DNA from 4 places in the Peribacillus sp. QJM3NY_7 genome. Region 4 is predicted to be linked to each of the others. Evidence: riboswitches for the same ligand, from Rfam matches in the RefSeq annotation. Region 4 holds a riboswitch; each other region holds the start of a gene.
What was found. A riboswitch is a leader RNA that binds a small molecule or an ion and turns the genes downstream of it on or off. The one in region 4 is predicted to bind S-adenosylmethionine.

Region 1 (7,885 bases), 1.7 Mb from region 4:
TTATGAGAAACCAATAAACGTGTTTGTCGGCGGCTTTATCGGATCGCCTGCCATGAACTTCTTTACCGGAACATTAAAAGAAGGCACAATCAAAATAGGCGAACAAACGCTTGAAATACCTGAATTTAAGATGAAAATGCTACGTGATCAAGGATATGTCGGAAAAGATGTAATCCTTGGAATCCGTCCGGAAGATTTCCATAATGAAGGAGCTTATTTCACGGAGTCCCCTAACACTACATTCACGACCCAAATTGATGTAGCCGAACTCATGGGCGCGGAGATCATGCTCTACTCCACTTTAGAGGGGCAGGACTTCGTTGCAAGGGTCGATGCCAATAACATTATCCAGGCAGGCGAAAAGATCGAACTTGCCCTCGACATGAATAAAGCGCACTTTTTTGATAAAGGGACCGAACATCGCATTTTAGTTGAAGAAGATGAACAGATGCAGGAAAGCATGAAGTTATCTGCCAATTAAACATGAAAAGACCCATTCATTATGGGTCTTTTTACGTTTATTAAAATAAGGGGCGATTCATTCCTGGACCAATACCACTTCATCATGTCCGCATTCAGGGCATTTCATGAGATGGGGGCATTGCCCTTTTTGAAGGGATTGAGGGTATCCGTCGTTTTCTTTAAGTATGTCGATATCCATATAAGCACTGTAATCATCAGCATAATCCATGAATTTCCCTTTATCCTCAAGTTCACTGCCGCATTCCGGGCAATCCACATGAATTTTTCTTAGACCGTTGCAAAGCGGGCATATAGACATTGTTTTTCCTCCTGTTCCAGATACTTATGATTTCAGTATTTGTCGATTCCAGTATTTTAACACATGGAAACACCCTCCCTAATGCTAGAGGGAGGGTACTTCCATCCAATTATTTATTAACCATGTTAGCAGGATCGACCCATGCTTTGAATTCATCTTCCGTCAGGAACTCCAGTTTCAATGCCGCTTCTTTTAACGTGGAGTTGTCCTTGAAGGCAGTTTTGGCGATCTTGGCTGCTTTTTCATAACCGATATGCGGGTTCAATGCTGTTACCAGCATAAGGGAACGCTCTACATTTTCTTTGATCTTATCTTCATTTGCAGTGATGCCAACCGCACAATTATCGTTGAAGGAATGAATGCCTTCCGTCAATAATTTGACCGTTTGCAGGAAGTTATAGATGATGACTGGTTTGAATACATTCAATTCAAAGTTACCTTGGCTTGCTGCAAAGCCAATTGTAGCATCGTTACCCACGATTTGTGTCGCAATCATGGTAAGCGCTTCACTTTGGGTCGGATTGACTTTACCTGGCATGATGGAGCTGCCCGGCTCGTTTTCCGGAATGGCAATTTCTCCGATTCCGCTTCTCGGTCCACTTGCAAGCCATCTGACATCGTTCGCAATTTTCATTAAATCTGCCGCCAATGCTTTCAAAGCACCGTGTGCGTAGACGATTTCGTTATGGCTAGTCAATGCATGGAACTTATTATCAGATGTGACAAAAGGATATCCTGTATCCGCTGCAATTTGTTTGGCAGAAAGTCCCGGGAATTCTTTCTTTGTATTGATTCCGGTTCCTACAGCCGTTCCGCCTAGAGCAAGGTTCAATAGTTTTTGGCTGCTTTCCTCAATCATCGCCAAGTCTTTATCGAGCATCGCTTTCCAACCGGAAATTTCTTGTCCTAATGTTAAGGGTGTAGCATCTTGAAGATGTGTCCGGCCGATTTTCACGACATCCCAAAATTCTTTTTCTTTTATATCGAATGTATCACGAAGTGCTTTGATGGCAGGAACCAATTTTTCAGCAACTTCCATAAAGGCTGCAATATGCATGGCAGTCGGGAAAGTATCATTTGAGCTTTGTGCCTTGTTAACATCATCATTCGGGTGAAGGATTTCCGATTCACCATTTTCTTTTAACCATTCATTCCCTTTGTTAGCGACCACTTCATTCACATTCATATTACTTTGCGTACCGCTTCCCGTTTGCCAAACTACAAGCGGGAAATGTTCATCAAGCGTACCTTCAAGGATTTCGTCGCAAATCTTGACGATGGCGTTCTTTTTAACTTCGGAAAGATCGCCAAGATCATAGTTCACCTTTGCAGCAGCTTGTTTAACGTATGCAAATGCACGAACCAATTCAATCGGCATTTTTTCGTTACCGATTTTGAAATTGTTACGGCTTCTCTCAGTTTGTGCTCCCCAATATTTATCAGCAGGAACTTTCACTTCACCCATCGTATCACGTTCGATTCTGTATTCCATGTGTTCTCCTCCTAAGTTTGCACTATTCATTGAAGAATTTTTGCATATGAAATGAATAATGTCGGATTATTCTTTCTCTCCATACATTGTACAAACTTTATTATTTTAAAGCAAAAATATCCCGCTGACCCTTTCCATATATCTGAAAAATCCTAGTCCATTCATATTTAGATGAAAATTTGGATATTCTTTTTTGACACATAAAGTGTAGGCACCGCTAGGCTTCAATTGACCTGGCCATGAACACCAACACATCATCACCCCAAAAATGTCCTTGACAGTGTTTTGTATATATAGTAAATTCAAAAGAAATTGAATAATCTAAACTCTTATCGAGAGAGGTAGAGGGAATGGCCCGATGACACCTCAGCAACCTTCATTTGTTTCAAACCAATGAAAAGGTGCTAATTCCACAAGTTTATGAACTTGGAAGATAAGAAGAATGACTCGTCCCTACTTAATCAAAGTCTTCTTCTTAAAGAAGACTTTTTTTTATTTTATTTAACTCAAAGGAGCAGTGAAAACCATGTATAAACCTGAAACATATCTTGCTCAATTAGGAAATCGCAGTGAAACGGCGACAGGAACAGTCAATCCGCCGGTATACTTTTCAACAGCTTTTCGCCACGAAGGAATCGGTCAATCGACGGGATTCGACTACACAAGGACAGGTAACCCTACCCGCCAGCTATTGGAGCGATCCATCGCCGATCTGGAAAAAGGAGACCAAGGCTATGCCTGCAGTTCAGGAATGGCCGCCATCTCCACTATACTCGCCCTTTTTAAATCCGGGGATGCGTGGATTGTCAGTGAAGATCTTTATGGCGGTACATATCGGCTGTTAGAACAAGGTTTTAAAAAATGGGGATTGCAGTGTGACTATGTAAACACTTGTTGTTTGGAGGATATCGAAAAAGCCATCACTCCTCACACGAAAGCCATCTTCATCGAAACTCCCACTAACCCTCTTATGCAGCAAACGGATATTAGCGCCGTTGCCGCATTGGCTAAACGATATAATTTATTGCTAATCGTTGATAACACTTTTTACACGCCTCTTATTCAACAACCCATCTTACTTGGAGCTGATATTGTGATCCACAGTGCAACCAAGTATCTCGGTGGTCATAATGATGTGCTCGCCGGACTGATCGTTGCTAGCGGCGCTGAATTATGTGATGCACTTGCCTTCCATCATAATGGCACTGGAGCTGTCTTGAGCCCATTTGATTCATGGCTGTTGATGCGCGGAATGAAAACCCTAGCATTGCGGATGGAGCGTCATGAAAAGAATGCCAAGATACTTGTAGATTACTTATCGGAGCATGATTGTATTACGGACGTATTGTATCCAGGCCGAGGCGGCATGATTTCTTTCCGCATCATTGATGAAGCGGCGGTCAACCCATTTTTACAATCGCTCTCATTAATTTCCTTTGCAGAAAGCCTGGGAGGGGTTGAAAGCTTCATCACCTATCCTGCCACACAAACACATGCCGATATACCGCTTGAGGTCAGAACGGCAAACGGTGTTTGTAATCGACTGCTCCGCTTCTCCGTTGGCATCGAGGATAGCGACGATTTGATTGGTGACTTGCAGCAAGCATTCGCACATGTAAAAAGGGAGGCACTACGATGACAGATCATGATTTTAGCTTTGAAACAAAATTACTTCATAATCAACATAAATTCGATCCGGCAACGGGCGGTGTGAGCGTCCCCATCCAGCATGCATCGACTTTCCATCAATCCGATATCGATCAATTCGGCAAATATGACTACAGCAGAAGCGGGAACCCAACCCGCGAGGCACTTGAAGACATCATTGCCGAACTTGAGGAAGGCACTCACGGCTTTGCCTTTTCATCAGGTATGGCTGCCATTTCAACAGCCTTCCTGCTATTGTCTGCCGGGGATCATATCGTCATTTCCGAAGATGTGTATGGCGGAACGTTCAGGATGGTCACAAGCGTTTTGAACCGTTTCAATATTGAGCATACCTTCGTTGACATGACGGACCTTGAAAGTGTCAAAGCGGCGGTTCAGCCAAATACCAGGGCCATATACATTGAAACGCCTTCAAATCCTTTACTTAAAGTGACCGATATTCAAGCTGTATGTGATATCGCAAAAAAAGCCGGTGCCTTAAGTTTTGTTGATAATACATTCTTGACGCCCGCATTGCAAAAACCGCTGAATTTGGGCGCTGATGTTGTCCTTCATAGCGCGACGAAGTTTTTATCCGGACATAGTGATGTGGTAGCTGGGCTTGCGGTCGTGAAAGATCCGGAATTGGCGGCAAGACTCGGTTCGCTTCAAAACTCCTTTGGAGCGGTCCTTGGTGTTCAGGATGCCTGGCTCGTAATGAGAGGCTTGAAAACCTTGTCAGTTAGAATGGAACATTCACAAAAAGGGGCCGAAAAGATTGCAGCCTACTTAAAGGAGCAGCCCTTGGTGAAAAAAGTGTATTATCCCGGCCTAGCCGATCATCCACAGCACGCCATCCAGAAAGGCCAGTCACTCGGAGCAGGGGCGGTCCTTTCATTTGAATTGGAAAGTGAGGAAATCTTCCGTTCCTTCGTGAACACTGTCGAGCTCCCTGTTTTTGCCGTAAGCCTGGGAGCGGTAGAATCCATATTATCCTACCCGGCCAAAATGTCCCATGCGGCCATGCCTGCTGATGAAAGGGAAAAGCGAGGCATCACGAATAGCTTGCTCCGCCTCTCTGTCGGACTGGAAAATCCGGACGATTTAATCAAGGATTTCGAAGCTGCCCTCGTCAATATTGCCAAAGAGGAAGCAATTGCTGCAAAATGATTAAAGTAGTGGGTGCCTCATATTTTATGGGCACCTTTTTTATTCCATCAATAAAAGAAGACCATCGATTTCCCGATGGCCTAACTCTCATTTCTTCATATTATATTTATCCAGGAAGCGATCCACCCGTCCGCCTTTTTCAGCAAACTTCTGCTTTCCTGTATAATAAGGGTGCGTATCCGAGCTGATTTCCACTTTTAATAAAGGATATGTTTGGCCGTCTTCCCAAACGATTGTTTCATTGGACGTCTTAGTGGAGCCTGTCAAAAATTTATACCCACTGTTGGTATCCATGAATACCACTTGTTGATAATCGGGATGAATTTCTTGTTTCACTATTATCACCTCATCGTCAGTATAGGTATATCTTAAACGTAATGATTACTATTATCAACCATTATGCTTGAAGGTACCAAAAGTCGGTACCTTCATTATAGTTTAATCTAGATGATCTACCCCTATTCCATTCAGCCAGCCATACCTTTATGCGGACCTGCCTGCAGTTCATACATTTGATAGTACTTTCCTTTCAGTTCCATTAATTCCTCATGTGTACCAAGCTCTGCAATCCGCCCTTTTTCCAGTACAAGAATTTGGTCGGCATTTTTTATCGTGGAAAGCCTATGTGCAATGATGAAGGTCGTTCTCCCTTTTTTCAGCACTTCCATACCCTCCTGGATAATTGCCTCGGTTTCGGTGTCGATGCTTGCTGTCGCTTCATCCAAGATCAATATGGCCGGATTGAATGCAAGGGCACGGGCAAAAGAGATTAGCTGACGCTGTCCCGAAGACAGCGTTCCGCCTTTTTCGATCACGGGCTCGTCAAGCCCTAAAGGAAGATGCTTCAGCACTTTGTCCCCCCCGACATCTCTTAATGCTTTTTCAACCATTTCCCTTGTGATGCCTTTATGATTGAGACTGATATTGGAGGCGATGGTGCCAGTAAATAAATAGGGGTCCTGAAGGACGATCCCCATATGCTCCCTAAGCGTCTGATGGGGGATATCCAATATATTTCTGCCATCGATTTTGATCTGACCTTCACTGCTGTCATAAAAGCGGAATAATAAATTCATTATGGAGCTTTTTCCTGAACCGGTGTGGCCAACTAAAGCAACCGTTTCCCCCTGTTTAGCGGAGAAGGAAATGTCCCTTAACACATATTCTTTATCCTTATAACCAAAAGAAACATTTTCGAATTGTACGTTTCCTTTGTATCTGGATATGTTTTCATCGCTGACTGCCAATCCCTTCTCATCCAATAAGCTGAACGTCCTCTCCCCTGCAACAAGCGCCTGTTCAAGATTAGCGAACTGATTGACGATTCCGTGAAGCGGATGTAGCAGGCGGCTGATCAAATCAACAATTGCATACATCATCCCTAAGGAAATGGCCGAACCCGCTGTAAGGGAAATCCCGCCGAAATACCAGACGAAGGCCATCAGCGCCAAAAGCTTAATGACGCCAATCAAGTTTCCACCCGTCAACGAATTCAAATGGAGCATTTTATTTTGATAGGAAAAATGCTCCCGGTTCAGATTTTCAAAAGATTGCTTCGTCTCCTTTTCACGTCCAAATGCCTGAATGATGCTCATACCAGAAATGGATTCATTAATCATTCCATTAATATCGCTGACCCGTTCCCGAATGATGTGATTATATTTCGAGGCGAATTTACGGTATACCATCGTCCAGATAACGATGATCGGAATAAGTAGAAGGCCAATGGTACCGACTCGTGGATCCAGAATAAACAAAGCAATTAGAACGCCGAAAATATTAATGGTACTCGAGAAGAAGTTGGCGAGCACGGTTACATATAATTCCCGGATCGCTTCCGTATCATTAGTGACCCTGGCTACAATTTTACCCGCTGGCATATTATCAAAATAACGTATCGGCAGACGGGAAATATGCCTAAAAATATCATTTCGCATCTTCTGTATGATTCGGTTCGCCGCTTTCTGTAAATAAAAACTCTGGCCATATTGAAAAATGGAGGAAAGGATGACAAGGCTAAAATAAAAAGCCACAAGCTTAATGATCCGCGGGATTTCCGGTTGATAAAATCCCATCACTTCCTGACTCGTCAATTTCACTGCTTGCGCACGTTGTTCTTTCCCGTCTTTCTTGATGATCAATGATTGGTTCTCCAAGGTTCTGCGCCCATCGATAGGGACAGCTTCATCTACGAAGACAAATTGATTGCCAACCTGCAGAACATGGACTTCCCTGCCTTTCTTCTCACCTTTTGAAAAGTAATCAGCCCGTTTATACCAATTTCCATCATACTTAACTGCATCTTTTCCTTTACCTGCTTCATGCCAGGAAGATTCGATACCAAGTATATGTGAATCGATGATTTTCTTGGCAACGAAAGGACCCGTTAAATCGGCCGCTACCGAAAGAGCAAGCATGATCAGGGCGCCAATGATCAATTTTTTATAAAGGGCAGCATAATTAAAAAGTTTCTTTACGACCTTCATGCCTTCACCTCCGTTCCTTCGTCAACCTGCTGTCGTTCATATTGCTCCCTATACCAGCCATCATTCAGCAGTAAATCCGCATGAGTCCCCTCTTCGATGATCTTTCCGCTGTCCAATACGATAATCCTGTCCGCGTGCTGAACGGCTGATAAGCGGTGGGTTGTGATGATGGTCGTTTTCCCTGCCCGTTCATTCTGGATATTTTCGATGATCGTCGTTTCCGTTTTTGCATCGACAGCGGATAAGGAATCATCCAATATAAGGATTTCCGGATTTTTGATCAATGCCCTGGCAATCGAGATCCTCTGC
Region 2 (7,885 bases), 1.7 Mb from region 4:
GCCGAACTGTTTGGAGATGACGATGAGGCGACAGAAGTCGAACGAAAGCTATCGGAAGCCGCACTGATTTTAAGTGACAGTATAGAAAAGAACTTGGACGGCATCATCGCAGAAATAGGATTCGATTTTGGATTGGATAAAAAAGGGCAGGTTTGGATGTTTGAAGCCAATTCCAAGCCTGGACGTTCCATCTTCTCCCATCCAAAACTCAAGGATTTCGAATTGCTGACCAGAAAGCTAAGCCTTGATTATGCCATTTATCTTACGGAACAGACGATTACAAAATCAATCAGAGTGCCGCAATGAACATTTTTTATGATATCCCCACTGAAAATTGGCACCACACTCATGAGAATGCGGAACTTTTCGCCGGCTCTGCCGAAGAAGAAATCAGCTATAAAAAGAACCATTCGAATCAACCTCTAATTCCAATCACAACATTTCCGGGTAACCGGATGCTAACCGTCGGAATTTTAACTGTTTCCAATCCCAAAAAGGAATCAGGTTTGGGTGGAAACCTGACCCTTTTTCGGGACTTATCATTATATTTATTGAAACATGGAATATTGGCGTATGTATTCACAGGAAATGCCCTTCATTCCGAGTCGATGAAAGGGTATCTTTTTTCCTCCATTTCAAACAAGTGGATTGAATGTAAAGTGCCCTTCCCTGACATCGTCTATAACCGTATCCCCTGGAGGAGCTATGAGGCGTCAGAGGAATTCGAACATCTTATCACACATTTTAAAGATAACCGAATGACTCTATTTAACCCCTGTTTTATAGATAAATATGTGATGTTCGAAGCATTAACTGAAGATGGATCCCTCACCAACCACCTTCCGCCCACCATGGTCTTACGAAACAGCGGTTGCCTTGATTCTTTCCTGGAGACATACAGGCATATATACCTTAAGCCATGCAAAGGAAGCCAAGGGAAGGGCATTTATACCATTATCAAAAATGATGATGATACCCTATTGTTCAATAGCTTAAAGCATAGTGAGTCCTTCCCTGATTTTGCTTCCTTCTGGGATACAAAAAAAAGGGATTTATTAAAAAGGAGCTATCTTGCTCAACAGGCGATCATACCAAAAAAACTCTTTGGGCATCGTTATGATTACCGGATTCTCGTCCATTATGAAAAAGGTTTTTATAAAGTGACCGGCAAAGCGGTAAGGATGTCGCAAACCCAGGAAATCACCACCCACACTCCCCGAGGCGGAAAGCTTTTTCCTTATCAGGACCTTAAATCAAAAAACCTGGATCTGAAATTAGCGAATGTCGCCCAAAAATGCGGAGAGATACTTTCAAAAAAGATCGGGTTTCTCGGAGAGTTTTCCATTGATATAGGGGAAGACGAATCGGGCTCGCTTTTCATATACGAAGTGAACTCAAAGCCGATGCAATTCGATGAAGAAGAAATTGAAACAAACAGGCTTTTGCATTTAAAAAATCTTTTCATTGAATTAACTTTTCCCAACCTGAAAAGAAAATAACACCTCCAGCTGCCGTTTTCCATTATAATCGAATGAGAAACAGTATATATGGAGGTAATACATATGATCACTCATTTTCAATGGGAGCCATTGCATAAGAATCTGCCAGGATGGAAAATTTCCTTTTATTTCAACAAGCAGGCAGTCAAAGCCTTGTATCATAAAGATGGATCCATCGAGTGGACAGCCAATCCGCCTTCCGAAACAGATGAAACCAAACTCAAAAGCATGATACATGATTTAATGATCTTCCATGTTTATGAATGAAACCCCTTTACATTCATGAAATCGCTAAACAGAATAAAAAAAACTCCTTTGCCTAAACTAAAGAAAAGGCTAGGAGGGATTTCTATTGGATAAAGAAAAAATGACATTTTTGAAGGATACCGAATATGATGGCAAGGACTCCGTTTACCTGGATATCGACCGTATCATCAATGAAGGAATGGCGGGCGGAAATGTGTATGAAGTCGCTAACCTTCAGAACATTGAAGAAGCACATGATTTTTATGATGAAACAGATCCCAATGTCAATAAATGAATAATGTGGGCTCTCTTATGGAGAGCTCTCTTTTATTTCAGTCAGACCGTTAAACGGATAGCAATCAAATAGTCCCATTCTCCCTCGCACTTAAAATATTTTCGTTTAATATCGATGTAATGATATGCTCTGAATCCCATTCATGCCCAGATATCTCGATAAGGGGATAGCGATTCGGTAAAACAACCTGCTGGATTTCATGAACGGTCAGCCCTTGAGAATGCAAGCGTAAAATTTCCCCTTGGAGATTTTCCAGATAATCCAGTTTTTTTCGAAACATCTCCTTCCCATCAGGGACATGCCCAGCATGACAGCAAAACACTTCCCCGAAGTCATATTGAAGCAATCTTTTTATGGAATCGATGATCACCGGGACGGACTCTTCCCGTAAGACAAGTTTTGTTTTTGGGGTTACGAAAAGGTCTCCTGAAAAGAGCACGCCATTATTGTGATTCAAATACACCATATGGTCCTTTGCATGACCTGGGGTAAAAATCGGCTCCCACGTTTGGGTACGGGAATGAATGGCCTTCCCCAGAGGCTCAGCTTTAAAGGCGTCTCTCTTTCCCCAGAAATTTTTGCGATATTCAGGATATTCAGCATCCTTTGAACAAACCTCAACCGACATCGGGTTAATGAAAAGAGGGACCTTTTTATGTTCCTGTATCCAGGCAGCGCCCCCCGTATGGTCTTCATGATAGTGAGTCAGGGCCACTGAGTCGAAGTCTGCGGATTCATAGAATGGGATGAGCTCTTCCAATAAAATCTGTGCGCCAGTATCTATCAATAAGCCATCCGTTAAAAAGACATACACACTCATCCCCGCCTTGTTCCCGCCAGGAGTCCCATGCACGCAAACCACATCATTTATCGTCTTGATCTCTATCATTCGGTTTCCTCCCCATCATTGTATAAATATAGTTTCATCTTCCTTTTTTTAACTTTACTATAATAAATGTAGTACCACTTTACCTTTTTGACAAGGAAATATTGGAATAATTAACATTGATGAAAATGCTGGATTATTGCATAATAGCCCATTTTCCATGAATCGTTTTGACGGACTGTACCAGATTTAATGACAAAAAAATCAAAGAAACGATTGACATTGCCGGATTTTACAAATAATATAGATTATATTATAAAACTTGAAATATTCTAAAATAATAATTTACTTATCAAGAGTGACGGAGGGATCAGGCCCTGTGATGTCCGGCAACCGCCCTTAGGGAACGGTGCCAATTCCTGCAGAATGATTGCATTCTGAAAGATAAGCCGAGATATGATTTCGCTGCCTCTTTCTGAATGATAGAGGCAGCTTTTTTAATGTGTAAGGGGGAAAGCTCATGATTGAAATCCGTTCAGTCCGAAAGGAATACGTCTCGAAGAAAAACCGAGTTATCGGAGTGGATAACGTATCTTTAACCATTCAAACTGGTGAAATATATGGAATTGTCGGCTACAGCGGAGCTGGAAAAAGCTCATTACTCCGCTGCTTGAATTTGCTTGAACGTCCGACAGGTGGAAATATCATTATCGACGGCATTGATTTAACCTCTTTATCTAGCAAAGAGCTTCGTAAACAACGCCAAAAAATCGGAATGATATTCCAGCACTTTTCCCTGGTCAGTTCAAAAACCGTTTATGAAAATGTCGCTTTCGCCTTAAGGGCCGCGCATCGATCGAAGGACGCGACTAAGTTACGTGTATTGGAATTGTTGGAAATAGTAGGGCTCAGCGATAAGAAAAATGTCTATCCTGCACAGCTTAGCGGTGGACAGAAGCAACGGGTCGGCATCGCTCGTGCGTTAGCAAATGAACCCACTGTACTATTATGTGATGAAGCGACTTCTGCCCTTGATCCAACAACTACAAAAGCGATTTTACAGTTATTGAAAAAGATAAGCAGTGAGCTTGGTATCACCATCGTGTTGATTACACATGAAATGGAAGTGGTCAAAGAACTATGCCACCGAGTCGCCGTGATGCAGGATGGCCGGGTAATTGAAGAAGGACCCGTTTATGAAATATTTTCACAGCCCAAACAGGAGTTAACGAAGCAATTCATTAGCAGTGTACTGGATTTCGAACTCCCTTCGCACTTGATTGAAGAAAGTGAAGGTACGATTATTAAGATCCAATTCGAAGGGCAAACCGCCGGTGAATCGATTCTTTCGGATACTCTCCAATCCCATGCAGTAAACGGAAATATTTTACACGGTAAAATTGAGTATATCCAGGATGTTCCTTTAGGCATTTTAATCATCGAGTTAATTGGCGATGCCGTCCAAATTCATTCGGCATTGGAATATATAAAAAATCGTTCCAGTTCTGTGGAGGTGTTAAAACATGTCACTGCTTAATCCCATCGTCAATATTTTACCTGATCTTAATAAAGCCTTTCTTGAAACGATTTATATGGTCGGCGTTTCTCTTGCAGTAGCCCTGCTGATCGGTTTACCGCTTGGAGTATTGCTATTTACAACAACCAGGAATTTATTTTTTGAAAATGGCATCGTGAATCGATCTCTCGGTTTCGCAGTCAATATTGTCCGTTCAATCCCGTTCATCATTCTCTTGGTCGCCCTCCTTCCTTTAACGGACCTACTTACAGGATCGACGATAGGGCCAAGAGCAGCTTCTGTTTCCCTGTCCGTATCCGCAATACCTTTTTTTGCAAGGATTGTTGAAACGGCATTACGTGAAATAGACAGAGGAGTGATTGAAGCTGCAATTGCCGTAGGTGCCACTCCATGGATGATCATTAAGGATGTACTTCTTCCAGAGGCAAAACCGGGAATCATTCAAGGACTGACATTAACGACCATATCGCTAATCGGTTACTCAGCAATGGCTGGGACAATCGGCGGTGGCGGAATTGGCGACCTGGCCATCCGGTACGGATATTACCGATATGACAACACAGTCATGATCACGACGATCGTCGTGCTGATCTGCCTTGTGCAACTCATTCAAATGGTTGGTGACAAAGTTTCATACATAGTTAACAAGCGATAGGTTCAATCACTTTTTTTAATGACTCAATACATTTCATTACTCAGGAGGAATTTCAAATGAAGAAAATAGCTTCGTTATTATCAGTCTGTGCACTTGCACTCGGCTTGGCAGCTTGCGGGAGCGATGATGCATCCCCAAATACAGAAGACAAAAAAGAATTGAAGATCGGGGCGACTACCGGGCCGTACGCCGATATGGTTAAGGAGGCCATCAAACCAGGTCTGGAAGATCTCGGATACAAAATAGAGATCGTCGAATTCACCGACTATATCCAGCCGAATAAGTCGCTTGGCAACAACTCGATCGACGCCAACCTTTTCCAGCATAAAGTGTACATGGATAACTTCGCTAAAGAAAATGATTTAAAGCTTTCCGACCTTATCATAGTTCCAACAGCGCCAATGGGCATATATTCTAATAAGTATAATTCATTGAAAGAAGTGAAAGACGGTACATCCCTTGCAGTGCCCAATGATCCGGTTAACCTGGCACGTGCACTAAAAGTGCTGGTGGATGAAGGGTTGATTGAAGTCGATCCAAATGTCGACCCTTTAAAAGTATCTGAAAAGGATGTAACGAAAAATCCAAAAAACATCCAGCTAAAACCATTGGAATCCGCTCAGTTGCCCCGCGCAACAGACAGCGTCAACCTATCGGCGGTCCCTGGCAACTTTGCTCTTGCAGCGAAAATGGACCTCAAGGATGCCCTAGTCTTAGAAAACATGCCGGATATGTATCGAAACGTTGTTGCAGTGAATACAAAAGATGTAGACGCTCAATTTGCCAAGGATATTAAATCAGTAGTGGAATCCGACCAGTTTGAAAAAGTGATCGATGACAAATTTGCCGGATTCGGAAAACCAGACTGGATGAATTGATCAAATAATCAAGGCCTGCTTCCCCTTTACCGGGAACAGGCCTTTCATTAAGGAGAGAAAATATGAATACCATACTGGAGGTCCGCAGCGGCCCCGCTTATTACGCCTGTAAAGCAAATGTCCTTGAAAACCTGGAAGTGAAACTGAGTAGAGGGAACATTCGTAAAGTGCTCGTTATTCATGGACAAAAATCCTGGGAAGTTACTGAACCCTTCTTCCTTCCTTAGAAAATATTGAGACGATCTTTTTCACATACGGCGGGGAATGCAGTGACCCGGAAATTGAACGCGTCAAGAAGGCAGCTCTTGAACATGGTGCAGATGCCTTAATTGGCATTGGCGGCGGTAAATTGCTCGACCTCACCAAATCGGCCGGAATCTCGCTTCAAAAGGAAATCATCCTCATTCCAACCTTGGCTTCCACCTGCGCTGCCTGGACACCGTTGAGTGTCATTTATGATGATAATGGTTCATATGTCCGTTATGATATTCATGAAAAAAGCACTTAGATGTTATGATCGAACCATGAATTCTTCTTAATTCGCCGATTAACTATTTACGTGCTGGAATCGGCGATACATTGGCGAAATGGTACGAGGGCAATGCACTGGCCGAAAAGCTTGCCACCAAGTCCGTTTGTATTGAATTGGCCCATCTGGCCGCAAGGCAATGCCAGGAAGTTTTATTGACATATGGCGAGGAAGCCTTAGCTGATTTGGAAAAAGGGTAATGGACAGATGCGCTGCAGCGTGTAATTGAAACGAACATCATCACAAGTGGTCTTGTTGGTGGATTTGGCGGCCAGTACTTGTGCGTTGCCGGTGCCCACTCCATTCATAATGGCATGACTTCCATCACCCAAGCGCATCATTTACTTCACGGGGAAAAAGTGGCATATGGCATTTTAGTCCAGCTTGTGCTAGAAGGGAAATTCTCGGAAATCAAACAATTGCTGCCCATCTACCGGGTGCTTAAATTGCCGATGACATTGCTTGATATTGGCCTGACTGTTGAACATAAGGCGGAACTTCAACAGATTGCAGCCCACTCTGTCAAAGAAGGTGAAGACATCCATCTTCTTTTCCCTGATATCAACAAGGAAAAAGTGACAGCCGCCATGGAAAACCTTGAAATCCTTACAAACCATGCAAGCCCTTCCTAAAAAAGCGATGGGGTTTTGACCCCATCGTTTTTTTTGATTCCTCATTGTATAAAATCATCCTTTCCACCAAGCATACATAATGTTCCATTAATACTTCAGTATAATAAAAGAAGGTCTCAACCTATTGTCTGTTTCCATAATCCAAGAAGATCACTTTCATGTTGTCTGTGCATGCCTGCTTTTCTATCGGCGGATTCCGGACGGCCCTTTTCCCAATTCCATATATCTTCGAGAGTATCTGATAGGGGACGGAATGTTAGTCCATTATTGATTGCTTTATCGTTGTCGACAGCCAAAAACCCATTCAAAGGTTCCTTACCTCCTGGTAAAGGGAATTCTTCCGGTATCCATAAAGGCATTTCTCCCCACGGCTCTACTTTATTGTCATTTAAAAATTTTTCAGAGACCCATGTAAAGGCAGCATTACTTCTTGTTACCTTTTTGCAGCCTTCTAGTATTTGCCCCATATTCAGTGTGTATTCTGGCCCAACGGCATTATACGTACCTGTCACGCCTTTTTCCATCATTTGGATGATCCATTGAGCCAAGTCCCTTGCATCGATAATTTGGATTGGACGTCCAGGGCGTCCAGGCGCTAAAACTTCTCCCCCTTCCGCTATTCTTTTAAGCCAGTACGGCATTCGGTCAGTGTAATCATATGGACCTACTATTTGCCCGGCACGAATTGACAAAACTTTCCCCGGCATTTCTTTTTCAGCTGCTTTTTCGCTTAATGATTTTAACGGTCCATAATATTCACCGTATATCGGTCCAGCCGTTCCGCGGGT
Region 3 (7,885 bases), 140 kb from region 4:
ATATTATTTCTAGTACAAGAATGAACAGGAACTTTGCTTAAAGCGTTTTGGAAGTCAAGGAGACGATGTTCGTCGCCTTTTCAATTGCCTGCTCCAAATCTTCTATTAAGTCGTCTACATTTTCAATCCCAATCGATAAACGGACTTGATCGGCACTTACACCCGCTTTCGCAAGACCCGCCTCATTCAATTGTTGATGGGTCGTACTTGCTGGGTGGATGATCAAGCTCTTCGCATCCCCTACATTCGCCACATGGGACCATAATTCCACCGAATTGATAAGTTTTGCCCCAGCTTCGCGATTACCTTGAATCCCAAATGTGACGACAGATCCAGCTCCCTTTGGCAAATATTTATCCGCAAGGGCTTTATCGGGATGTTCCTCATCACCAGGATGTGAAACCCAGGTCACGGCAGGATGGTTTTTTAAATATTGAATGACAGACTTGGTGTTTGATAGATGCTCTTTCATTCTTACATGCAGCGTTTCAAGTCCAAGCGTAAACTGGAATGCACTTTGGGCACTTAGCGCAGGGCCCAAATCACGGAGTAACTGGACCCGGGCTTTCGTTATGAATGCGGCAGGGCCAACTGCCTCGGCGTATACCAGACCGTCGTAACTTGGGTCAGGCTCCGTGAAGCCAGGATAGTTCGGCGAGTTCCAATCGAATTTCCCTCCATCCACGATGACACCGCCTAGCGTCGTTCCATTTCCAAGAAGCCATTTTGTAGCGGAATGGATGACAATATCCGCTCCAAAATCAATTGGTCTGCAAAGATATGGTGTCGCGAAGGTATTATCAATGATTAAAGGTATGCCGGCTTCGTGGGCGATTTCCGCTACCGCTTCAATATCGAGCACCCTCAAACTTGGATTTCCGATCGTTTCAGCAAAAATGGCTTTAGTTCTTGGTGTAATCGCCCTTTTGAAATTCTCAGGGTCATCGGGAGAAACGAACTTCACTTTGATCCCATATTTAGGAAGAGTGTTTTCGAAAAGGTTATACGTACCGCCATATAATGTAGAGGCTGAAACAATCTCATCCCCTGCAGCAGCAATATTCAGGATTGAAAGTGAGATGGCGGCCATTCCGCTTGCCGTTGCCAATCCGCCGATACCGCCTTCCAATAAGGCCATTCTTTCCTCAAAAACGCTGACCGTGGGATTATGAAGCCGTGAATATATATAGCCATTCTCCTTCAGGCCAAATAAATTTGCTGCATGGTTGGTGTCCTTGAACAAGTATGCATTGCTTTGGTAGATAGGAACGGCACGGACACCTGTTTCATCAGCTTGCAGACCGCCATGAACACTCAATGTTTCAAAACGTAACTTTTTCTCTGACATTTAATTTCACCTTTTTCTATGGATTTAGTTGGATTTATATGAAATCTGGCTTTTTATAAACAAAAAAACCACTTCAATAAGAAGAGGTTTCAAGAACACACCTCATCTACCAGAGCCAACACTCTGCTGGAATTAGCACCGTATATAAAAATTTATACCGGTTGCCGGGCTTCGTCGGGCCAGTCCCTCCGCCACTCTTGATAAGAACTATTAAATTCTGCCATTACTTAATTCAAAATATAGCATTTTAGATTAAATCAGTCAATGAATTGTTAGAATATTCTTTGTTTATTTCCTGCTCTCATTCAAATGTCAGCAACAAAGAAAACCAACCGCGGTTCTGATTGGTTTCCTAACTGATTTCCTTAAGCAATCCGTACAAATAAGGAACGGATTGAAAGGCATATATTTTTTTGTGCAGCTGCCCTTCTTTGAAAAGCAATAAGCAAGGAACACTTTCGATTTCATATGATTCGGCAATTGCTTGGATATAGTTCATATTCATTTTGCCTGCCTTCAATTCGGGGAAAAGCTCCAAGGATATCGTCAGCATCTTGGAGGCCACCTGACAGGTTCCGCATAAAGGTGTATATAAATATAAGCAAAAGGTTTCCCCATTTTCAACAGCAAGCTTACACTCTTCTTCTTTCCATTCCTGCATCAATTAGTCGTTCACCCTTTGACTTAAAAATTTCATTTTCACATTCATATTGGCAGATAGGAGCACAGTTGCGATATGATGTTCGGGTGAGCTCTCCACTTCTTTGTACATTTTATTAATATACAGGTGGTTCGCTTCCGGCATTTCCCTTCGGAACTGCTTCCGCAGCTTTTCTCCTGATTCATCTGCGTCAAAAAGGAGATAAACATCACGGTCCATCAATTCATCCACTAATTCATCCAGCTTAGTTAATGATATGGTCCCATTCGTACATCTTATTTCCACATCTTCATTTAAAACGGAGGCAACTTTTCTTTTATCGGAACTGCCTTCTACAATGATCACTTTATCGAATTCGCCCCACTCCATGTCATCACTCCATCTCACGAATTATGTGCGCAACTCACCCACTGTACAAATGAAAAAGAGAGCAGGCCTTTTCAGTCCCCCCTCTCCTTTCTTTTTTAACCGTTGATTAAACTCTCATACTCTTCAGCGCTCATCAAGTTTTCAATATCACTGCTATTAGATGGTTCAAGCACGACCATCCATGCCTTTTCATAAGGAGACTCATTTACATATTCAGGGTTGTCACTTAAATCTTCGTTCACTTCAACAACCTTGCCACTGATAGGTGCATAAAGCTCAGAAACGGTCTTAACGGATTCAACGCTTCCAAATGGTTCGTTCGCTTTCAATTCATCGCCGATTTCCGGAAGCTCAACGAATACGATGTCCCCTAGCTCGGACTGTGCGAATGCCGTAATTCCAATGCGCACTGTTCCATCTTCCGTTTTGACCCATTCATGTTCTTTAGTGTAACGAAGTTCTTTTGGTGTAGTTGTCATAATTAACCCTCCATATGTACATCTTATTTTATCTATTCCATTATAAGGTAGATTGTTTGTTTAAGTAAGGAATTAACCAAATATTTTGTGAAATTTCAGTTCCAAACCTGTTCGAATTGCTCTTCTTTGAATCCTACCGTCACTTTGGTGCCATCCGTAACAATCGGCCTTTTCAGAAGCATTCCATCTGTGGACAATATATCAAGCATCTCTGCTTCAGAAGCTTCTTTCAGCTTATCCTTTAAGCCCAGCTCCCGATATTTTTGACCGCTAGTATTGAAAAACTTCTTCAACTCCAAATTGCTGTTTTTATATAGTTGTTCTATTTCAGTTCGCGAAGGGGGATTATCCGCTATATGGATCGCTTCATATTGCAGTTCATGATTATCCAGCCACTTCTTCGCATTACGGCATGTACCGCATTTTGGGTACCAATATAATGTTAAGCCCATCATTTCACCACCTATCAATAGAATACCCGTTTTTACCACGCAATACAACGAAATGTCTTTTGAATTTCCAATGCGATTTCATCAAAGGAAATAAAGGGAATGCCTTTACGGGCATTCCCTTTACGGATTCTGACTCATTGCTTAAAGAGCATATTTTTCCGTTTCGATTACTTTGACGGATGCTTCGCGTTTTTTCGCAATGACATTGATCGGAGTGTGTCTTGTCAGCTTACGGAGCGACGAAAGCATGATGCGAAGAGTATCGCCTGTTTCCACCGCAATTAACGTTTCCTTTGCATGCTGTTCTATTTCATTGAAAGCTTCCTGAACGAAGATTTCAGTGTACAGCACTTTTTGTTTGTTCTTCTCAAGACCTGTAGCTGCAATTGCTTTTTCCGTACGCAATACCACGGATTCAGCTGCATAGGCAAGGGATGCGATATCAGCAATGTTGGAGAGGATTTCTTGTTCTTGATCAAGATTTTTGCCATATTTCTGTGCCGCAAGCCCAGCTGCCAGAATACCGATTTTCTTAGCGTTCCTAACAAGCATTTTTTCTTGTGCCAGTGGCTCATCGCCAGGTTCTTCCGGCATCATCATCATTAATTCCTCTTGCAGGCCCTGAGCTTTTTGAAGTAGCGGCAATTCCCCTTTAAGTGCTTTCTTCAGGAATGTTCCCGGGACAAGCAATCTATTGATTTCATTTGTACCTTCAAAGATTCGGTTAATACGGGAATCGCGATATGCTTTTTCAATTTCATACTCCTGCATGAAACCATAACCGCCATGAAGCTGTACGCCTTCGTCCGTAACGTAATCCAATACTTCGGAAGCAAAGAATTTATTCAATGAACATTCAATGGCATACTCAGCGATTGCAGCCGCCATTGATTTCCCATCTTTCACTTGCTCATCCGTCAATTTGCTTTGTCTTTGATCATAAAGGCCAACCGTACGATATACAGAACTTTCTGCTGCATAAATTTTAGCTGCCATTGTTGCAAGTTTTTCTTTCGTCAAGTTAAAATCGGAAATTTTCGTTTTGAACTGTTGACGTTGATTCGTATAAGCAGCTGTAATCTCAAGGGCACGTTTAGATCCGCCGACAGCACCGACGCCTAATTTATAGCGGCCGATATTCAGGATATTGAAAGCGATGATATGACCTTTTCCGGCTACACCCAAAAGGTTTTCGACTGGTACATGAACATCTTCGAGGATTAAAGTACGTGTAGATGAGCTTTTGATCCCCATTTTCTTTTCTTCAGCCCCAGTTGATACGCCTTTATAATCACGCTCAACAATGAAAGCGGAGAATTGTTCGCCGTCGATTTTGGCGTATACACAGAAGACATCTGCAAAACCTGCATTTGTAATCCATTGTTTTTCACCATTTAAAATATAGTGTGTTCCTTCTGCATTCAATTTCGCTGTCGTTTTTGCTCCCAAGGCATCTGAACCTGAGCTTGGTTCCGTTAAGGCATACGCAGCAATCTTCTCACCCGTTGCAAGTAAAGGAAGGTATTTTTTCTTTTGGTCTTCATTCCCGAATAATACGATTGGCAAAGAGCCGATACCTACATGTGCACCATGCGTAATTCCGAAACCGCCTGCAAGTGCCATTTTTTCCGTAATCAATGCAGAACTGATTTTATCGAGACCCAATCCGCTGTATTCCTCAGGAACATCAGCACCAAGTAAACCGATTTCACCTGCATGCTTCAGTAATTTAACGGAACGGTCAAACTCATGGTTTTCTAAATGTTCAACCTGCGGCAGAATTTCATTCACTACGAATTCCTCGGAAGTTTTGGCAATCATTTTATGCTCATCAGAATAATCTTCCGGTGTAAACACTTGATCATACGTAATATCTTCTATTAAGAAGGCCCCGCCTTTAATGAGGTTATCTGTAGTTTGATTGGACATGTTATTTCCTCCTATGTGTTTAAGATAGTAAACCCGCCGGAAGCATGACAGCTTCCGGAAGGGGTCGGATTACGCCATTAATTCAAACACTCCGGCAGCACCCATCCCGCCGCCGATACACATTGTCACGACTCCGAACTGTTGGTTTCTGCGCTTCATTTCATGAAGCAGGCTTAATGTCAATTTTGCTCCCGAACATCCTAGTGGATGGCCTAGGGCGATGGCTCCGCCATTTACATTGACAATCTCTTCATTCAATCCGAGCTCACGAATGATTTGAATGGATTGGGAAGCAAAGGCTTCATTCAATTCAAATAAACCAATATCCGATAATTCAAGACCCGCTAGCTTCAAAGCTTTAGGTATGGCTGCAATCGGTCCGATGCCCATAATTTCAGGCGGTACTCCTGCTACAGCAAAGGAACGGAACTTACCCATCGGTTTCATCCCCAAGGAAGAAGCCTTTTCCCCGTCCATGACCATGACCGCGGCTGCACCATCACTCGTCTGTGATGAATTCCCTGCTGTTACGGATCCCGTAACGGAGAATGCAGGTCTTAATTTTTTCAGCACTTCAGCAGTCGTTCCTGGACGAACGCCCTCATCCTGTGTAAAAGTAAATGATTTTTCCTTCAACTTAAGATCTGGCCCCACTGAACGAAGGGTAACGTCAACCGGTACGATTTCATCGGAAAACTTTCCTTCTGCAATGGCCTTAGCCGCCTTCTGATGACTTCTAACAGAAAATGCATCTTGATCGTCACGGGAAATGCCGTATTTTTTGGCAACGGCTTCAGCAGTGTGCCCCATACCCATATAATATTCCGGTGCCGTTTCCGCTAGTCTCGCGTTCGGACGTGTTACATGGCCCATCATTGGCAAAAGGCTCATGGATTCCGCTCCGCCTGCAATGACTGTATCACTTTGGCCGAGCATGATCCTTTCCGCTCCATATGCGATACTTTGCAGCCCGCTTGAACAGTAACGATTAATCGTTATGGCCGGTACTGTATAAGGCAATCCCGCCAATGCTCCAATGTTACGCGCCATGTTCAAGCCTTGTTCCGCTTCAGGCATTGCACAACCGATAATCAGGTCATCTATCGTTCCTTCATAATTCCCTGCACGCTTTAACGTTTCCTTTACGACAAGAGCCCCTAAATCATCAGGGCGTACACTAGCAAGAGAACCTTTTTTCGCTCTTCCTACCGGAGTCCTTGCTCCAGCTACTATTACCGCTTCTTTCATGAGGATCCCCCTTACTCATTTTTAAGCTATCGATCTATTGATCTCGTTTTGGCCATATCTTCATCTATTCATCAATTACGGAGTGGTTTACCTTTAACGAGCATGTGCTGCATCCTTGCCTGGGATTTCGGAGTCGAAATCAGTTTTAGGAATGCCTGTTTTTCCAGGTTCAAGATATACTGTTCATCTACTTCCGTGCCAAATGGGAGTTTCCCCCCTGCCAGGACGTATGCCAGCTCTTTGGCTATGACAAGGTCATGTTCAGATAAGAATCCTGAAAGGCGCATGGATTCCGCCCCTAATAGCAGTGCGGCATATCCAGTTTCACCTACGACAGGGATCTTTGTGCGGGCTGGAGCGGTATAGCCTTGTTCATGCATGGAAAGTACCGCCTGTTTCGCATCATATAGCTGATGATCTGCATTCACGCTTATTCCATCAGCTGAATCAAGGAAATTATTCCCTCTCGCTTCCTCGGCGGAGGTCGAAACTTTTGCCATGGCGACCGTTTCAAATACTTGGTTGGCCACTTTCTGTAAGTCGAAGTCAACGCCCTTCGGCATATTCCTCAACGTCTTCACATAAAGTTCTTTAGTCCCGCCGCCGCCTGGGATCAAGCCGACACCAGGTTCCACCAGTCCCATATACGCTTCAGTCGTTGCCTGGATGCGCGCTGCCGGAAGGGACACTTCAGCACCCCCGCCAAGTGTCATATTAAACGGGGCAACCACTACAGGAACTGCACTGTACTTAATTTTAAGCATCGCCTGTTGGAATTGGCTGATGACCATATCGAGTTCAAAAATATTGTCATCCTGCGCTTCCATCAGCATCATTGCAATATTAGCTCCAACACAGAAATTCTTTCCTTGGTTTCCGATGACCAGGCCTTTAAAATTCGTTTCCGCTTCGTCAACCGCGGCATTGATCATTTGTATGATATCCAGACCGATTGCATTATTCGGCGAAGTGAATTCAAGCAGAGCCACTCCATCGCCGATATCGATCAAGCTTGCGCCACTGTTTTTCTTGATTACGCCTTTTTGCTTCTTGATCGCTTTAAGATTGATCACTTTAGGATTTTCGACAAGCTCTTTATATTCACCATTATCATAATAGTGAACTATGCCATTTTCTTCTTTATAGAATGATGAGATGCCTTTAGCGAGCATATCCTTAACCCATTGCGGAACGGTGATGCCTTCCGCTTCCATTCGGGCTGCCGATTTTTCTACACCTATCGCATCCCAGGTTTCAAATGGGCCTGTGGACCATCCAAATCCCCATTTCATCGCTTGATCGATCGCCACGATGTCATCCGCGATATCCCCAAGCAGCTGGGCAGAATACACAAGCGCCGGATTCAGGACATTCCATAGCAATTGGCCGGCACGGTCTT
Region 4 (7,885 bases):
AATTCGGTCATTTACTCGTGAATTCGCTCCATTTACTCGTGAATTTACACGGTTTACTCGTGAATTCTGCGTTTACTCGTGAATTCGGTCATTATATTCAATTGGTTCATTTGTTCGCATAAGTTATATAGATATTAATATCCCTAATCTGCCGTTAAAAACAAAAAAAGAGACCATAAATGCACATTATCGAATTAACGATAACGCATTCATGGTCTCTCCTGTTCTCCGGCCGAGTTATTAACTTGATTTCATTATAGCATACTCCAGCTCATTTGAGAAAGAATTCATGTTGTTTTTTATTTAAATGCCATAGCGGCATGTACGGCTTTCTTCCAGCCTTCATATAATTTTTCACTTTCTTGCTCTTCCATGGATGGTTCAAAGGTTTTGTCCACCGCCCATTGCCGGGAGATTTCTTCTTGATCCTTCCAATACCCGACAGCAAGGCCTGCTAAGTATGCAGCACCTAATGCTGTAGTTTCGTTTATGGTCGGCCTCTCGACGGGCACACGTAATAAGTCGCCCTGGAATTGCATCAAGAAGTCATTCTTGACTGCCCCGCCATCCACTCTTAATGTTTGCAGCTCGATTCCTGAATCCGCCTCCATTGCATCAAGGACATCCTTCGTTTGATACGCAAGTGATTCAAGTGTGGCGCGAATGAAATGTTCTTTTGATGTGCCGCGCGTCAAACCAAAAACGGCACCCCGCACTTCGCTGTCCCAATATGGAGTTCCAAGTCCTACAAAGGCCGGTACCACATATACTCCATCCGTACTTTCCACCCGTTTTGCATAGGCTTCACTGTCCTTGGCATCATGCAGCATCCGCAGGCCATCGCGCAGCCATTGGATGGCGGAGCCAGCTACGAATATACTGCCTTCCAGTGCATATTCGACCTTCCCATTCAAGCCCCAAGCAAGGGTCGTCAATAGTCCGTGTTCAGAGCTGACAGCCTTGGTTCCTGTATTCATGAGCATGAAACAGCCTGTTCCATACGTATTTTTAGCCATTCCTTCCTTAAAGCAGGCTTGGCCGAATAATGCTGCCTGCTGATCACCGGCTGCCCCGGCGATCGGAATCGATTGGCCGAAGAAATGATAATCGATCGTACGTGCATATTCCTCAGAGGAAGGCCTCACTTCCGGCAGCATCGACTTTGGTACAGTCAATATCTCAAGCAGTTCTTCATCCCATTTCAGTTCATGGATATTGTACATCAATGTCCGGGATGCATTGGAATAGTCCGTTACATGAGCCTTGCCTCCTGATAGCTTCCAGATCAGCCAAGTATCGATGGTACCGAATAACAGCTTGCCTTCATCCGCCTTTTGCCGCGCCCCTTCCACATTATCGAGGATCCATTTCACTTTCGTTCCGGAAAAATAGGCATCTATCAACAATCCCGTTTTATCCCGGAATAGATCATTAAGTCCCTTTTCCTTCAACTCATCACAGATTCCACTTGTTTGCCTGGACTGCCATACAATCGCATTATAGACAGGCGTACCTGTTTCCTTATCCCAAACGACTGCCGTTTCACGCTGATTGGTGATCCCGATACCGGCAATTTGCTCTGGCTTTACACCGGATTCAGATAGTACACCGGCGATCACCGCCAGGATCGACCCCCAAATCTCATTGGCGTTATGTTCGACCCAGCCTGGTTTAGGGAAATGCTGCGTGAATTCCTTTTGGGAGGAATGGACGATTTCCCCCTTTTCATTAAATAAAATCGCCCTCGAACTTGTTGTTCCTTGATCTAATGATAAAATGTATTTTTCCATTGTGTATGCCCCTCCTTTTAATTAACTAGCGATATTTCTGCTATCCAATTCATGTGACTGTTTTTTACCAAAAGCATAGGCTACTATCAATAGTACCAGGCTTGCACCCATAACAGACCAAAATCCTGCCGTTATTTCCCCCATAAAGAATGCTTTATAACAAACGGCACCAAGTGAACCCCCTACAATCGGTCCAACGACCGGAATCCATGAATAGCCCCAGTTGGAATTTCCTTTACCAGGTATCGGCAGCAAAAAGTGAGCGATGCGCGGCCCCAGGTCGCGGGCCGGGTTAATGGCGTATCCTGTCGTTCCCCCAAGTGACATCCCGATCACGACAATCAATAACCCGACTGCGAATGGGTTTAGGCCCTCTGTAAAATTATTGGCCCCTATAAATAATAGACCAAGAATAAGGATGAAAGTTCCAATCATCTCACTTAATAGATTTGAAAATGTGTGCGGGATTGCAGGTGAAGTCGCGAATACACCAAGCTTCGCCCCTGGATCATCCGTAGCTTTCCAGTGTGGCAAATAGTGCAGGAATACTAGAGTTGCGCCGAGTATCGCGCCAATCATCTGGGCAACGATGTAACCCGGCACATCACTCCATGGAAATTCTCCAATAATGGCAAACCCTACTGTGACCGCCGGGTTTAAATGCGCCCCGCTTATGGAACCCACTGCAAAAACACCCATGGTAACAGCCAATCCCCACGCAATCGTGATAACGATCCAGCCGGCATCTTTTGCATAGGAACCCTTTAAGGATGAACCTGCCCCAATACCTGCTCCGAATAAAACTAAAATCATCGTGCCTAACACTTCTCCCCAAAATGGAGTCATGATAAAACCCCTCCCCTGATAATTTTTTAAACCTTGCCAACAAATAAAAGGAGATCCACAGCAGAACTATATTCATAAAAAAAATTATGAATAGATCTGTTGTGAATCTCCTAGTCTCCGTCACATATATTAACTTGTACTGTAAAATATACTAGGTTATGAAAACGCTGTCAATATTTTGTGAAAAATTAATCTATTATTCTGTAATTTTTTTCAATTTTTCCCTATTAGACGATATCCCATAATTCAGTTTTTGAAGTGGTGATTGACGAGGCGCCGGCATCAAGGGCATTCAGGACTTCCTCCGAAGTACGTATGAGGCCGCCTGCAAAAATCGGTGTCTGCAATCGTTCCTTCACTTCTTTTATCATCCATGGCATGGCGCCCGGCAATACTTCGATATAATCCGGCTTGGTTTTCTGCACCAGCTTATAACTTTTCTCAAGCGCATGTGAGTCTATTAAAAAGATTCGCTGGATGGCAATGACCCCCTTTTGCTTCGCCTTCAATATAACGCTTGATTTAGTCGAAATCAGCCCAAAGGGGTTATATTCCTGACAAATGAATTCTGTCGCGTACTCATCACTTCTTATGCCATGGATCAAATCGACATGATAAATCATTTTCTTATTATGCTGCTTTGCCATCATACTTACATTTTTCAATTGTGAGATATGCAAATCAAGAAACACACCTATTTCATAGGAACTTTCTAGAAATCTTTCAAAATCCTTCATGCTTGCTGAAGCAGGCAAAATCTTCTGATCCATCATTATCCTCCTCATTACCAGAAAAACTCAAAACTTCAAGTCATTTAGTATATTTTAAAGAACTTGATTTATCAAACACATTTTTTCATGAACCATGTAACCTTAACACTATCATACCTTTCACACCCTTTATAGATTGCAGCAAAGGATATATGTAAAATATCCCCTTGAATCATAAAGAGAGTTTCATTTTCAATGCACCTTCGACGAGTTCATACGATTTAATTGTGCCAATGGGAATTTTTCTCACGATGCTCCAAGCATTAACATTCATTTTGATCGCTCTTTTTTCATATTCAAAAAATGGCGGTCTGTTAAATATCCTTTTGTTGATGAAATCCCTGTCAATTGGTTCCATTTCGACTAATTCAAATGAAATCGTTCTTTTTTCCACATGAACCGGTTTTAATGTAATTCGGAAAGCCACGTTTTTCTTAAACATCATTTTTTTCACTTCCATCGTTCCGGAAAGCACAATATGCTTTGGCTTAATTTCGACTTTAATATCCTGATCAGATGATTTCATTTTTATGATTCTCTCTATCATGGCATCAGTTACCGTAATCGGTATGCCATTTTTGAATGGACTCATCCTTGCATTCCCTCCCCACTCAAAGCATATGCCGGACTCCCTGATGCCGTTAACATTTCAGCCCGGATTAATAAACGGTATATTCGAAATATTCCAGCTCCACCCCTTGACCTTCGTAAAAACTACCTGTATAGTCATAGTTAATTTAATAGACAACTCTTATCCAGAGAGGTGGAGGGACTGGCCCTTTGATGCCTCAGCAACAGACCGATCTTGTACTGTGCTAATTCCAGAAGTGTAAAAACTTGAAGATAAGAAGAGTATATAGCTTTGTTACCAACACCTCTTCTTATTTTTAAGAAGAGGTTTTTTATTTTTAAAAGGAAAGAAGGAATCAACATGTCAATCACATTAACGAAAGCACCATTCAGGGCGGACCACGTCGGAAGTTTATTAAGACCGGAACGTTTACATATTGCCAGGAAGGACTTTAAGGAAGGTACCATTTCAGCTGAGAGGCTTCGTGAAATTGAAACTGAAGAAATCAATCGGATCGTCGATAAACAAATCGAAGTTGGTTTAGAGGCAGTTACGGACGGTGAATTCAGACGAACATGGTGGCACTTTGACTTCCTCGAACATTTAAATGGCATCGAGGGATATGTAACTGAAAAAGGCCTCACATTCGATGGTGTCGAAACAGAGAGATATAATGTTCGCAATACCGGGAAGGTTTCATTCAACCCTGAACATCCCTTCATTCGTGATTTCATTGAATTGAACAAAATCGTGAACGGACGTGCCGTTGCCAAGCAAACCATCCCCAGTCCGAATCAATTATTTGCTGCAGGCATTCATAATGAAGACGTCTACCCTGATATTGAAGACTATGCAAATGATATCATCAACGCCTATCAGCATGCTTTGAAAGCCTTTTATGAAGCAGGTGTGCGTTATCTTCAATTGGATGATGTATATATTGCCAGACTTTCAGCTCCGGATTTCCAGTTCAAAGATGGAAAATATACGAGGGAACAATTAATTGATCTTGCACTTCGGGTCATTAATGGAGCATTGGAAGGCAAACCAGAAGACCTTATCGTCACTACCCATCTATGTCGCGGAAACTACCAGTCGACATGGGCGTTTGAAGGAAGCTATGCCCGTATCGCCCCAACTTTATTGGCAAAAGAAAAAGTGGATGGATTCTTCTTGGAATATGATGATCAACGCTCAGGGGATTTCAAACCATTGGAATACATTCCAAATGGCGGTGCACGGGTCGTACTGGGTGTCGTCACTTCAAAAAATGGAGAAATCGAGGACAAGGAAGCTGTTAAGGCACGCATTAAAGAAGCATCGCACTTCGTTCCGCTCGAACAATTATGCTTAAGCCCTCAATGCGGCTTCGCCTCCACCCATCACGGCAACAAGCTAACCGAAGCACAGCAATGGGAAAAGCTGAAATTCGTCGTTGATGTAGCGAAAGAAGTATGGGAATGATTATTTAGCGGAGACTTTAATTCTGATTTACAGGATTTGAACAACCTAATCGGCCCGCACTGATATGGGAGCCGATTAGGTTCTTGCAATAATACACTTCCATTCCTTTAATGACTCTTTAGATAACGGTATCAAGTTTTACTATTTATGAATAACGATGAATGATAAAACCATTTGACATATCGATAATTCTCGATATAATGAAATGTATGAAAACAATCGAGATATTTAAAGCATTATCCAATGAATCCAGGTTGCAAATCTTACAATGGCTCAAGGCGCCTGAACTCCACTTCACCCCTCATGAGGGAATAGACATGAAGGAAACCGGCGTTTGCGTAAGTCAGATTACGGAAAAATTAAACATGACCCAGTCCACGGCCTCTCAATACCTCTCGATGCTTCTTAGAGCAGGATTGATTAAAACGGAGCGGATAGGAAAGTTTACGTATTACAAACGAGATGAAGAGGCAATCTCAAAAATTACTGATTTCTTGAAAGAAGAAGTATGAAAATGAGCTTGATCCGTACCTTAGAGGGTTGGGTTCATTTTTCTCTCTAACATTTCGATATTTCGCGATATGTTTATTTTTTTATTCATACATATCAACATATTGCGATATGTCTTTATATAAAATCAATAATCATTAATGAGGAGTGAATCTATTTTGCTTAATACATGGAAAATTTACATGTTAGCGATCATCAGTTTTTTAGTAGGAACATCCGAATTCATCATATCCGGAATTTTGGATAAGATTGCGGATTCTCTTGGAGTGACCCTTGCTGCCGCAGGACAGCTCATTACAATTTTCTCCCTTGTCTACGCAATCGGTACACCCATTCTCATGGCTTTGACAGCAAGTTTAGACAGACGAAGATTAATGTTGTATTCCCTTGGACTATTCGTAGTGGCCAATCTGCTTGCCTTTCTATTACCAGGCTTTGGCCCTTTTCTATTTGCACGCATAATCATGGCACTTGGTGCAGGATTGGTTGTAGTCACCGCTCTGAATATTGCCGCTAAGCTTGCTCCGCCAGATAAACAAGCCAGTTCTATTGCGACAGTTGTCATGGGGTTTACAGCTTCCCTTATCATTGGCGTACCTCTCGGAAGAATCATGGCAGATGCATTCGGGTGGAAATCCGTCTTTGGCGGAATCGCCCTATTCGGCCTGATTGCCATGATCGTTTTATCCTTTACCATTCCTCCCACCAAAGGGGATAAACCAGTACCGCTTCTCCAGCAACTGGCCCTTCTTAAAAAAAGGAAAGTTGCCCTTGGATTATCGATAACCTTCTTCTGGCTTGGCGGATACTCGATAGCTTATACCTATCTATCCCCTTACCTGCTATCAGTATCAGGGATAAGTGACTCTATACTTAGCACGGCCTTGCTTATATTCGGTATCGCAAGCCTGATCGGATCAAAGTTTGGCGGATATAGTACGGATCGATGGGGTGTATCATTTACACTAGTTGGCGGAATGGCGCTTCATATTGTGATGATCATCATGTTATCCATCGTTACGAATTCATTGATGGCCGTTTTGATAATCCTTACATTATGGTCGTTCGCAGCATGGTCATCAGGGCCGACACAGCAATATCATTTAGCGACCCTTGAGCCTGAATCATCAGGAGTCATGCTCGGTCTGAATCAGTCGATGATGCAATTGGCCATGGCCGCCGGTGCTGGAATTGGCGGTGTTGCTGTAGAACAAGTATCCCTTGCTTCCATAACCTGGATCGGTGCAACAGGGGTTGCCATTGCCATGGTCATTGTTCTGGTCCTTTCAAGTTCATCGTCAAGCAGGAAAATAGCACAGTCCATAAAATCCTAGACCGTTATATAAACATTTATCATAAGGCTAGATTTTAGCCTTATGATGAATCCTAAAACTGAAAGCAAATAAAAAAAAGAACGGCCATCTGGACGTTCCCTTTTTACTTGCAGCTATCATCATCCTCCATTTTCTTCACGAATATATCATCCGTCACCCTATCTTCCAGCTTGTTCCTCAAGGCCAATTCCGCAGCCTTCCCATCACTAGGCGATCCGTCCGAGAAATACATCGGAAACAGGGAGAAAAACATAACGTAGAAAGAAAAATAGATGAATTGATACCAGATCACCGAGCTGTCCAGGATATTCTGATACACTAAGCTATATATGATCAGCATGCTGATTAAATTAAAGATAGCCCCCCCTAAATATATCAGCGTATTCGTCAATCGATTATCATGTTTCAATCCCTTGAACTCGCAAGTCCCATTCCAAAAATAATATTTCCTCACCTCTATGTTCCGAAAGGCGAAAAGTTTATTGCCACAACCGATCAAGATTTTCTTTTCTGATCCCCCAAAGAGCGTAACAAAGAAAATATGCCCGCTCAAATGTATCAGCGTAACGATCGGCATGATCAAAAAAAAGGAAAATAGAA

Region 1: it holds a riboswitch for S-adenosylmethionine, as region 4 does, so the genes downstream of both, AC0VX1_RS05430 (methionine biosynthesis PLP-dependent protein) here and AC0VX1_RS24045 (5-methyltetrahydropteroyltriglutamate--homocysteine S-methyltransferase) in region 4, are expected to answer to the same signal.
Region 2: it holds a riboswitch for S-adenosylmethionine, as region 4 does, so the genes downstream of both, AC0VX1_RS05490 (methionine ABC transporter ATP-binding protein) here and AC0VX1_RS24045 (5-methyltetrahydropteroyltriglutamate--homocysteine S-methyltransferase) in region 4, are expected to answer to the same signal.
Region 3: it holds a riboswitch for S-adenosylmethionine, as region 4 does, so the genes downstream of both, AC0VX1_RS24795 (O-acetylhomoserine aminocarboxypropyltransferase/cysteine synthase family protein) here and AC0VX1_RS24045 (5-methyltetrahydropteroyltriglutamate--homocysteine S-methyltransferase) in region 4, are expected to answer to the same signal.

The regions. Positions count from the first base shown of each region.
Region 1 is NZ_CM149663.1:1,143,198-1,151,082, reverse strand. Features, by position in the region: gene AC0VX1_RS05445 (ABC transporter ATP-binding protein) at 1-481, shown strand, start outside; gene AC0VX1_RS05440 (hypothetical protein) at 539-781, opposite strand; gene fumC (class II fumarate hydratase) at 891-2,273, opposite strand; SAM riboswitch class I at 2,600-2,713, shown strand; gene AC0VX1_RS05430 (methionine biosynthesis PLP-dependent protein) at 2,800-3,912, shown strand; gene metC (cystathionine beta-lyase) at 3,909-5,090, shown strand; gene AC0VX1_RS05420 (type B 50S ribosomal protein L31) at 5,178-5,426, opposite strand; gene AC0VX1_RS05415 (ABC transporter ATP-binding protein) at 5,558-7,576, opposite strand; gene AC0VX1_RS05410 (ABC transporter ATP-binding protein) at 7,573-7,885, opposite strand, start outside.
Region 2 is NZ_CM149663.1:1,153,292-1,161,176, reverse strand. Features, by position in the region: gene AC0VX1_RS05515 (YheC/YheD family endospore coat-associated protein) at 1-306, shown strand, start outside; gene AC0VX1_RS05510 (YheC/YheD family endospore coat-associated protein) at 303-1,499, shown strand; gene AC0VX1_RS05505 (YheE family protein) at 1,563-1,766, shown strand; gene AC0VX1_RS05500 (hypothetical protein) at 1,852-2,040, shown strand; gene AC0VX1_RS05495 (MBL fold metallo-hydrolase) at 2,105-2,929, opposite strand; SAM riboswitch class I at 3,213-3,317, shown strand; gene AC0VX1_RS05490 (methionine ABC transporter ATP-binding protein) at 3,387-4,403, shown strand; gene AC0VX1_RS05485 (methionine ABC transporter permease) at 4,390-5,058, shown strand; gene AC0VX1_RS05480 (MetQ/NlpA family ABC transporter substrate-binding protein) at 5,115-5,936, shown strand; gene AC0VX1_RS05475 (hypothetical protein) at 5,999-6,163, shown strand; gene AC0VX1_RS05470 (iron-containing alcohol dehydrogenase) at 6,169-6,444, shown strand; gene AC0VX1_RS05465 (hypothetical protein) at 6,516-6,665, shown strand; gene AC0VX1_RS05460 (hypothetical protein) at 6,744-7,097, shown strand; gene AC0VX1_RS05455 (NAD-dependent epimerase/dehydratase family protein) at 7,214-7,885, opposite strand, start outside.
Region 3 is NZ_CM149663.1:5,111,759-5,119,643, forward strand. Features, by position in the region: gene AC0VX1_RS24795 (O-acetylhomoserine aminocarboxypropyltransferase/cysteine synthase family protein) at 38-1,348, opposite strand; SAM riboswitch class I at 1,448-1,555, opposite strand; gene AC0VX1_RS24800 (thioredoxin family protein) at 1,701-2,009, opposite strand; gene AC0VX1_RS24805 (toprim domain-containing protein) at 2,013-2,378, opposite strand; gene gcvH (glycine cleavage system protein GcvH) at 2,474-2,857, opposite strand; gene AC0VX1_RS24815 (arsenate reductase family protein) at 2,953-3,309, opposite strand; gene AC0VX1_RS24820 (acyl-CoA dehydrogenase family protein) at 3,451-5,238, opposite strand; gene AC0VX1_RS24825 (acetyl-CoA C-acetyltransferase) at 5,308-6,486, opposite strand; gene AC0VX1_RS24830 (3-hydroxyacyl-CoA dehydrogenase/enoyl-CoA hydratase family protein) at 6,558-7,885, opposite strand, start outside.
Region 4 is NZ_CM149663.1:4,968,187-4,976,071, forward strand. Features, by position in the region: gene AC0VX1_RS24020 (hypothetical protein) at 1-122, shown strand, start outside; gene glpK (glycerol kinase GlpK) at 300-1,790, opposite strand; gene AC0VX1_RS24030 (MIP/aquaporin family protein) at 1,812-2,636, opposite strand; gene AC0VX1_RS24035 (glycerol-3-phosphate responsive antiterminator) at 2,864-3,406, opposite strand; gene AC0VX1_RS24040 (hypothetical protein) at 3,579-3,998, opposite strand; SAM riboswitch class I at 4,155-4,256, shown strand; gene AC0VX1_RS24045 (5-methyltetrahydropteroyltriglutamate--homocysteine S-methyltransferase) at 4,338-5,441, shown strand; gene AC0VX1_RS24050 (ArsR/SmtB family transcription factor) at 5,651-5,953, shown strand; gene AC0VX1_RS24055 (MFS transporter) at 6,110-7,285, shown strand; gene AC0VX1_RS24060 (hypothetical protein) at 7,389-7,885, opposite strand, start outside.